DNA from 3 places in the Arthrobacter sp. 001422645 genome. Region 3 is predicted to be linked to each of the others. Evidence: riboswitches for the same ligand, from Rfam matches in the RefSeq annotation. Region 3 holds a riboswitch; each other region holds the start of a gene.
What was found. Region 3 has a riboswitch for S-adenosylmethionine ahead of metX (homoserine O-acetyltransferase MetX). Riboswitches for the same ligand answer to the same signal wherever they lie in the genome.
Positions count from the first base shown of each region.

Region 1: another riboswitch for S-adenosylmethionine. It lies ahead of AC6EUH_RS00130 (aminotransferase class V-fold PLP-dependent enzyme); the one in region 3 lies ahead of metX (homoserine O-acetyltransferase MetX).
Region 2: another riboswitch for S-adenosylmethionine. It lies ahead of AC6EUH_RS11955 (DUF1737 domain-containing protein); the one in region 3 lies ahead of metX (homoserine O-acetyltransferase MetX).

Region 1 is NZ_JCBANT010000001.1:26,762-29,012, reverse strand. It holds gene AC6EUH_RS00130 (aminotransferase class V-fold PLP-dependent enzyme) at 1-1,239, opposite strand, end outside; SAM riboswitch class IV at 1,274-1,387, opposite strand; gene AC6EUH_RS00125 (glutamyl-tRNA reductase) at 1,452-2,251, opposite strand, start outside.
Region 2 is NZ_JCBANT010000010.1:97,886-100,136, forward strand. It holds gene AC6EUH_RS11950 (NtaA/DmoA family FMN-dependent monooxygenase) at 1-425, opposite strand, end outside; SAM riboswitch class IV at 613-727, shown strand; gene AC6EUH_RS11955 (DUF1737 domain-containing protein) at 822-1,049, shown strand; gene AC6EUH_RS11960 (rhodanese-like domain-containing protein) at 1,046-1,465, shown strand; gene AC6EUH_RS11965 (O-succinylhomoserine sulfhydrylase) at 1,466-2,251, shown strand, end outside.
Region 3 is NZ_JCBANT010000003.1:66,179-68,429, forward strand. It holds gene AC6EUH_RS05330 (bifunctional o-acetylhomoserine/o-acetylserine sulfhydrylase) at 1-556, shown strand, start outside; SAM riboswitch class IV at 739-854, shown strand; gene metX (homoserine O-acetyltransferase MetX) at 866-2,032, shown strand; gene AC6EUH_RS05340 (DinB family protein) at 2,123-2,251, shown strand, end outside.

The DNA.
Region 1 (2,251 bases), on a different contig from region 3:
CCGCCGGAGCAGGGGGTGCGCGCAGAAGCGGCCGTCGCGCAGCCCGATGCCGTGTTCGGCCGACAGGTACGCCGCGACCAGGCCCGCGTCGTAGCCCTCGAGGGAGAAATTGACGACGCCGATCGTGCCGGTGCCAGCACCGCCCCCCGGCCCCTCGACTGTTGGAGCGTCGAAAGAAGCACTGTCCGAGAAGATCTGGTGCACGGTCACGCCGTCGATCCGGGCGAGGCCCTCGACCAGGAAGGACCGGATGGCGTTTTCGTGCGCGTGCCACTGGTCCACGTCAAGATCGGCGATCACTTGGGTGGCCCGGGCCAGGGTGGCCGCGCCGAGGACATTGGGCGAGCCGCCTTCGTGCCGGGCGGGCCCGGTGGTCCAGCTGACCGTGTCGATCCGGGCGTCCTGCACGGCTCCGCCGCCGGCCAGGTGCGGCGTGCCGGCGTCGAGCCAGTCCGGACGGCCCACCAGCACCCCGGCGCCGAAAGGTGCGTAGAGCTTGTGCCCGGAGAAGGCGAGGTAGTCGACGTCGTCCGCGGCGATGTCGATCCGCCGGTGCGGCGCCAGCTGGGCGGCGTCGACGACGATCCGGGCGCCGTATTCGTGGGCCAGGGCTGCCAGTGCCCGGATCGGCAGGACCTCACCGGTGACGTTGGAGGCGCCGGTGACGGCGAGCAGGCTGACGCCGCCGTGGGCGAGTTCCCCACGGAGGAGGTCCAGCGTGCCGGCGAGGGTGGGTGCGGCAATGACACTGCGGTGCGGCACGCCCTGCCACGGCAGGAGATTGGCGTGGTGTTCGATGTCGAGGTAGAGCACGTCGCCGCTGTGCACGCCGTCGACGACGGGCAGGCAGCCGGCCAGCAGGTTCAGGGAATCCGTGGTGTTGCGGGTGAAGATCACCGCGTCGTCCGGGCGGCCGCCCACGAAATCGCGGACAATAGTGCGCGCATTCTCGTAAACGGACGTGCTGATCTGGGAAGCGTAGCCGGCCCCGCGGTGGACGCTGGCGTAGAACGGCAGGATTTCGTTGAGGTAGGCCGAAACGACGGAGAGCGCGGGGGCCGAGGCGCCGTAGTCCAGGTTCGCGTAGCGGATGTGGCCGCCCTGGATGAGCGGCGCCTGGATCTCGGCGCCCGTCACTGCGGCCAGCGGCCGGCGGGCGATGGCGGACCGTGTCTCGGGGCCGGCCTGGGCGTCGGCGGCGTGGCGTTCGGTGGTGGCGGGAATGGTGGCAGTCGTCATGGGACCTCGCTCGAAAAGGACCCCACATGCCGGGGATCCGCGCTTGCCGGGTCCGTTCCGGACCGGCCAGGTCGTCACCCGGGGCACCCCGCCGCGAAAGGAGGGTTGCCGGCCAGCAAACCGGGGTTTCGCGCTGGCACTCGTGACCTGCTTCGAGCCTAGGACATTCCCCGTTCCGGCGGAAAGGAGCCGGCTGAATGTGAAGCTGTTTGTTACGCGCGGCAGGTCGCGGCGGGAGCAGCGATCCCGGCTGGCGGCCGCATCAGGAGCTGGAAGGTTGAACAGCTTCCGGGGCATCCGGCGCCCGGGCCGCGGGTTCCGCCGCAGACCGGAGCGGCTGGTTCGGGCGCCGTTTCTTCAGTCGCTTCGGCGGGCACACGGGCCGGCCCGGCCGGGTTCCCGCTCACAGCGGTTCTCCGGCTGTCGGCCTGGACGCTGAGGCCGAACAGCGCCTCGAGCGCTGCGGTGTAGTCGTCTTGCCGGCCGAGGGCGGCGAGCTCCCGGGCGCGGACCGTCGGGGTATGGAGCAGGCGCCGGAGCAGGTGCCGGAGGGCGAGGTTGACGTCGTCAGCCGAGGCGACCCGGCCACGCTGTTTGCCGACGCGTTCCATTTCGCTGCGGAGGACCTGATGGAGGTGCTCGCGCAGGGCCACGACGGCCGAGTCCACGGCGCGGACCGCATCCTGTTCCTCGAAGCGGACGGCCGCCTGCCGGACCAGGGCGCGGGCGTGGCGCAGCGCTTCGGCGTCGGCCGGGGGAGCAGCGAGGTGGACTGATTCCAGCGTGATGAGCTCCACTCCCGGCAGTTCCGCCACCTGCGGGTCGAAATCATGGCTGGGCGCCAGGTCAATGACGGTGAGCGGACGGTCCGCACCCACACGCCAGCGCGCGAGGGCGGCAGCATCGATGCGGGCCCCTGAACCGCTGCAGCCAATGACAAGGTCAGCCCCGGCAACGGCTGCCGGCAGCTGCCGGGCGGAGACGGCGCGGCCTCCCCGGGCTGCCACGAAAG
Region 2 (2,251 bases), on a different contig from region 3:
CCGTAGTTCTGCGCGGCGAGGTCGCTGCCGGAGGTCACCACGTTCCAACCCAGCTGCTGGTGGGAGAAGTGCTGCAGCGTGGCAAGCAGCCGCGCCGCGGTGAACGGCGGGTAGAAGGAGGCGCTGATGGTCGGCACGATGCCCAGATGCCTCGTGGCGCAGAACAGGTACGGCACGAGGGCCAGCGGATCGTGTTTCGGCGCGAAGGACGCCTGGGCCAGGGAAACTTCCGCGCTCCCGCCGTAGGTGTCCGGGACGGTGAGGGAATCCTCGATGATGAACAGGTCCAGCCCGGAGCGTTCAAAGGCCCGCACCGCGTCCTGGTACAGCGCCGGCTTCCTCCAGTCGTAGCCGATCCCGTAACCGGGGGTACCCCAGCCCTGCACACCGAAGCCGTGGCCCACGAACCAGCCGAAATGCAGCATGGGGCTGGCTGTAGGGGCATCCGACGCGTTCACGGCCACCTGATTTCATCCGGGGTTAAGGGACTGCATCTCCCGTCATTATCCTCCCGGGAGCGCCGATTGGGTCCCTGCGGTCCGGCGGATTCCGTTACTTAACATGACGTGCGCGGCGGTGCCTGCCGGCGTCGCGGGTGTTACGTTTTTGGTGAGTAATGAGAACCGGCGCCAAGCCCTGACTGGCCGGTCGGCAACCCTCCCTTTCGCGGCGGGGTGCCTCAGGTGAATACTCGGCACATCGAAAATTCGAGCTGCAAGCGTGAAAGAAGGAGATCCGTCGTGCCTGACGCGTCCGCCCCCGCTGTCCCCGATACAGCACCCACCACAGCCCCCGCCGTCCCCGGCGCCGCCGAAGAGAAACTGGCCTACCGCCTGTTTACCGGCCCCGATGACCGGGCCTTCTGCGAGCGGGTCTCGGCCGCCCTCGCCGAGGGTTATGTGCTGCACGGGAACCCGTCCGCCACGTACAACGGCATCAACGTCATCGTGGCCCAAGCCGTGGTGCTGCCGGCCGCGGTTGCCAGCGCCGATGCCGCCGTCGCCAATGCCGTGGATGACCTTGAGTTCGACGGCGAGGGCCACGCGTGAGCTACGCCGGGGACCTCAACCCGCAGGAAGCCTGGGCCAAGCTGGAGGACGGCGCCATCCTGGTGGACGTCCGCACCGAAGGCGAATGGGCCCACATCGGCATCCCGGACACCGCAGCTGCCGGCACCAGGCCGAACGCTCCGCTCTTCATCCAGTGGAACCTTGCCGGCGGCCTCCCCAATGCGCGGTTCATCGAGCAGCTGAAACAGCAGACCCCCGACGGCGAAGGCACCGAGCTGGTTTTCCTGTGCCGTTCCGGCGCCCGGTCCATCGCCGCCGCGATCGCCGCGACGGACGCCGGCTTCACGTCCTACAACGTCCTGGAGGGCTTCGAGGGCGAGCCGGACCGCCACGGTGACCGCACTGTCAACGGCTGGAAGAACCGCGGCCTGCCCACCAACCCCGGAAGGCACTAAGTGACCTTCAACCCTGATGCCGCCGGCTGGAGCGCCGACACCCAGGCCGTCCGCGGCGGACTCGACCGCACCGGCTTCCAGGAAACGTCCGAGCCGGTCTTCCTGAACTCCGGCTTCGTCTACGAATCCGCAGCCGCCGCGGAGCGCGCCTTCACCGGCGAGGACGAGCGCTTCGTTTACTCCCGCTACGGCAACCCCTCGGTGGCCACGTTCCAGGAACGGCTCCGGCTGCTCGAAGGCACGGAGGCCTGCTTCGCCACCGCCTCGGGCATGTCCGCCGTCTTCACCGCCCTCGGCGCCCTCCTGGCCGCCGGCGACCGTGTTGTCGCGGCCCGCTCGCTGTTCGGCTCGTGCTTCGTGATCCTCAACGAGATCCTTCCCCGCTGGGGCGTGGAGACGGTGTTTGTGGACGGCCCGGACCTGGAGCAGTGGCGCTCTGCGCTGTCGGAACCCACGACGGCGGTGTTCTTCGAGTCGCCGTCGAACCCGATGCAGGAAATCGTGGACATCGCCGCCGTCAGCGAACTGGCGCACGCCGCCGGGGCAACGGTCGTCGTCGACAACGTCTTTGCCACCCCACTGCTGCAGCGCTGCGGGGAGCTCGGCGCGGACGTGGTGGTCTACTCCGGCACCAAGCACATCGACGGCCAAGGCCGTGTGCTCGGCGGCGCGATCCTGGGCACCAAGGAATTCATCGACGGCCCGGTCAAGCAGCTCATGCGCCACACCGGCCCGGCACTCTCAGCGTTCAACGCGTGGGTGCTGACCAAGGGCCTGGAGACGATG
Region 3 (2,251 bases):
GGACCTGGGCAAGGACGGCGCCCTGGGCGCCAACCTCTCCTACATCCTCAAGGCACGCGTGCAGCTCCTGCGCGACCTCGGCTCGGCAGTCTCGCCCTTCAACGCCTTCCTCATTGCCCAGGGCATCGAGACCCTGAGCCTGCGCGTGGAGCGGCACGTCGCCAACGCCACCAAGGTGGCCGAATGGCTCGAAGCCAGGGACGACGTCGAATCGGTCGCCTACGCGGGGCTGCCGTCGAGCCCCTGGTACGAGCGCGGCCGCAAGTACGGTCCCCGGGGGACCGGCGCCGTCGTGGCCTTCAATATCGGCGGGGGAGCGGAGGCCGGGAAGCGCTTTGTCGATGCCCTGGAGCTGCACTCCCACGTGGCGAACATCGGTGACGTGCGCTCGCTTGTCATCCACCCGGCGTCGACAACGCACAGCCAGCTCTCGGCGGAACAGCAGGCCGTTGCGGGCGTGAACCCGGGCCTCGTGCGTCTCTCCGTGGGCCTGGAACACATCGACGACATCCTCGCGGACCTCGAAGCCGGATTCCGGGCGGCCAAGAACGCCTGAGACACGTTAACGCCGAATTTCCCCACCTTTGCGGGCATGACGCCGGGAATCGCCGAGACTTCGGGGCGGCCCGCCGGACACGGCCTTCGAAGGTGGGGAAACTGCGGTGCTGGCGCGTACGGCTGTCACATGGAAGTCACAATCTTCGCCATTCCGCCGCCGTGTTTCGTAGACTCAGTGCAGGTCATGAGTGCCAGCGACAGCCCCGGCTTGCTGGCCGGCAACCCTCCTTTTGCGGCGGGGTGCCCCGGGTGAAGACCTGGCCTGCCGGTCAGCTGACGGTGGGCAAGCGCGAAGTTAGGTCCTCACATGACGATTGCCGTCACCCGCCAGGGTGCACCCGTAAACACGACCTCCCACCCCCAGGCAGCCCCTGTCTCCGAAGGCGCTGTCCTGGATGGAACAGTCCAGTACCTCCCGATCGGCGACCTGGACCTCGAATCCGGCGCCCGGTTGCCGGACGTCACCCTCGCCTATGAGACCTGGGGGACCCTCAACCCGGACGGCTCCAATGCGGTGCTGATCGAACACGCCCTGACCGGGGACACCCACGTCACCCGGGGCGCCGGCGAGGAACCGGGCTGGTGGGAGCAGCTCGCCGGCCCCGGTGCCCCCGTGGACACGGACAAGTACTTCGTTGTCTCGATCAACATCCTTGGCGGCTGCTACGGCTCGACGGGACCCTCGACGCCGGCACCGGACGGCCGGCCCTGGGGCTCCCGTTTCCCGTTGGTCACCCTGCGGGACACGACGGCGGCCGAGGCCAGGCTGGCAGACGCGCTGGGCATCCGGAGCTGGTACGCCGTGCTTGGCGGTTCGCTGGGCGGAGCGCGTGCCCTGGAGTGGGCCGTCAGCTACCCGGACCGGGTCCGGCGCTGCGGCGTGTTTTCGGTGGGGGCCAGCAGCACCGCGGAACAGATTGCCTTCGCCCAGGCCCAGACGCTTGCCATCCGGCAAGACCCCAATTTCAACGGCGGCGACTACTACGGGGGCCCGCAGCCGGAAGCAGGCCTGGCGCTGGCCCGGCGGATCGCGCACATCACCTACCGCTCCGCCGCGGAGCTGGACGGACGGTTCGGCCGGAAGGCCCAGGACCCGGAGGCACCGCTGGAAGCCGGTTCGCTCGCCGGGCGCGGGCGCTACCAGGTGGAGAGCTACCTTGACCACCAGGGCAACAAGCTCGTCCGCCGCTTCGACGCGAACAGCTACATCGCCATCACCGAAGCGCTGATGAGCCACGACATCAGCCGGGGCCGCGGCGCCCTCGCGGACGCCCTGGCTCCGGCCACGGCGGAATTCCTGCTGGCAGCCGTCGACTCGGACCGGCTCTACTTCCCGGCCCAGACCCGCGCGCTTGCGGCCGCCCTGCCGGGCGAGGTTGCCGTGCACACCATCGAGGCGCCGATCGGGCACGACGGCTTCCTGACGGAGATCGGCCAGCTCACCAACCAGCTCCGGCAGCACTTCTTCGGCTAGGCGGGCGGCGGGCCTTTGCGTGACCGGCCGGCAGAACAGCGTCGGGCCCGGACTTCCACTGACGCGAGTCCGCCGGTAGGCTCACGGCGCATGATCACCATCGATGAACAGGGACGTCCGGAACCTCCCCTTGCGGCCGATGAGGCCGCCACACTCCTGGGTTTCCTCGACTACCAGCGGGCCACCCTGGAGTGGAAGTGCGCCGGCCTTGATGCCGCC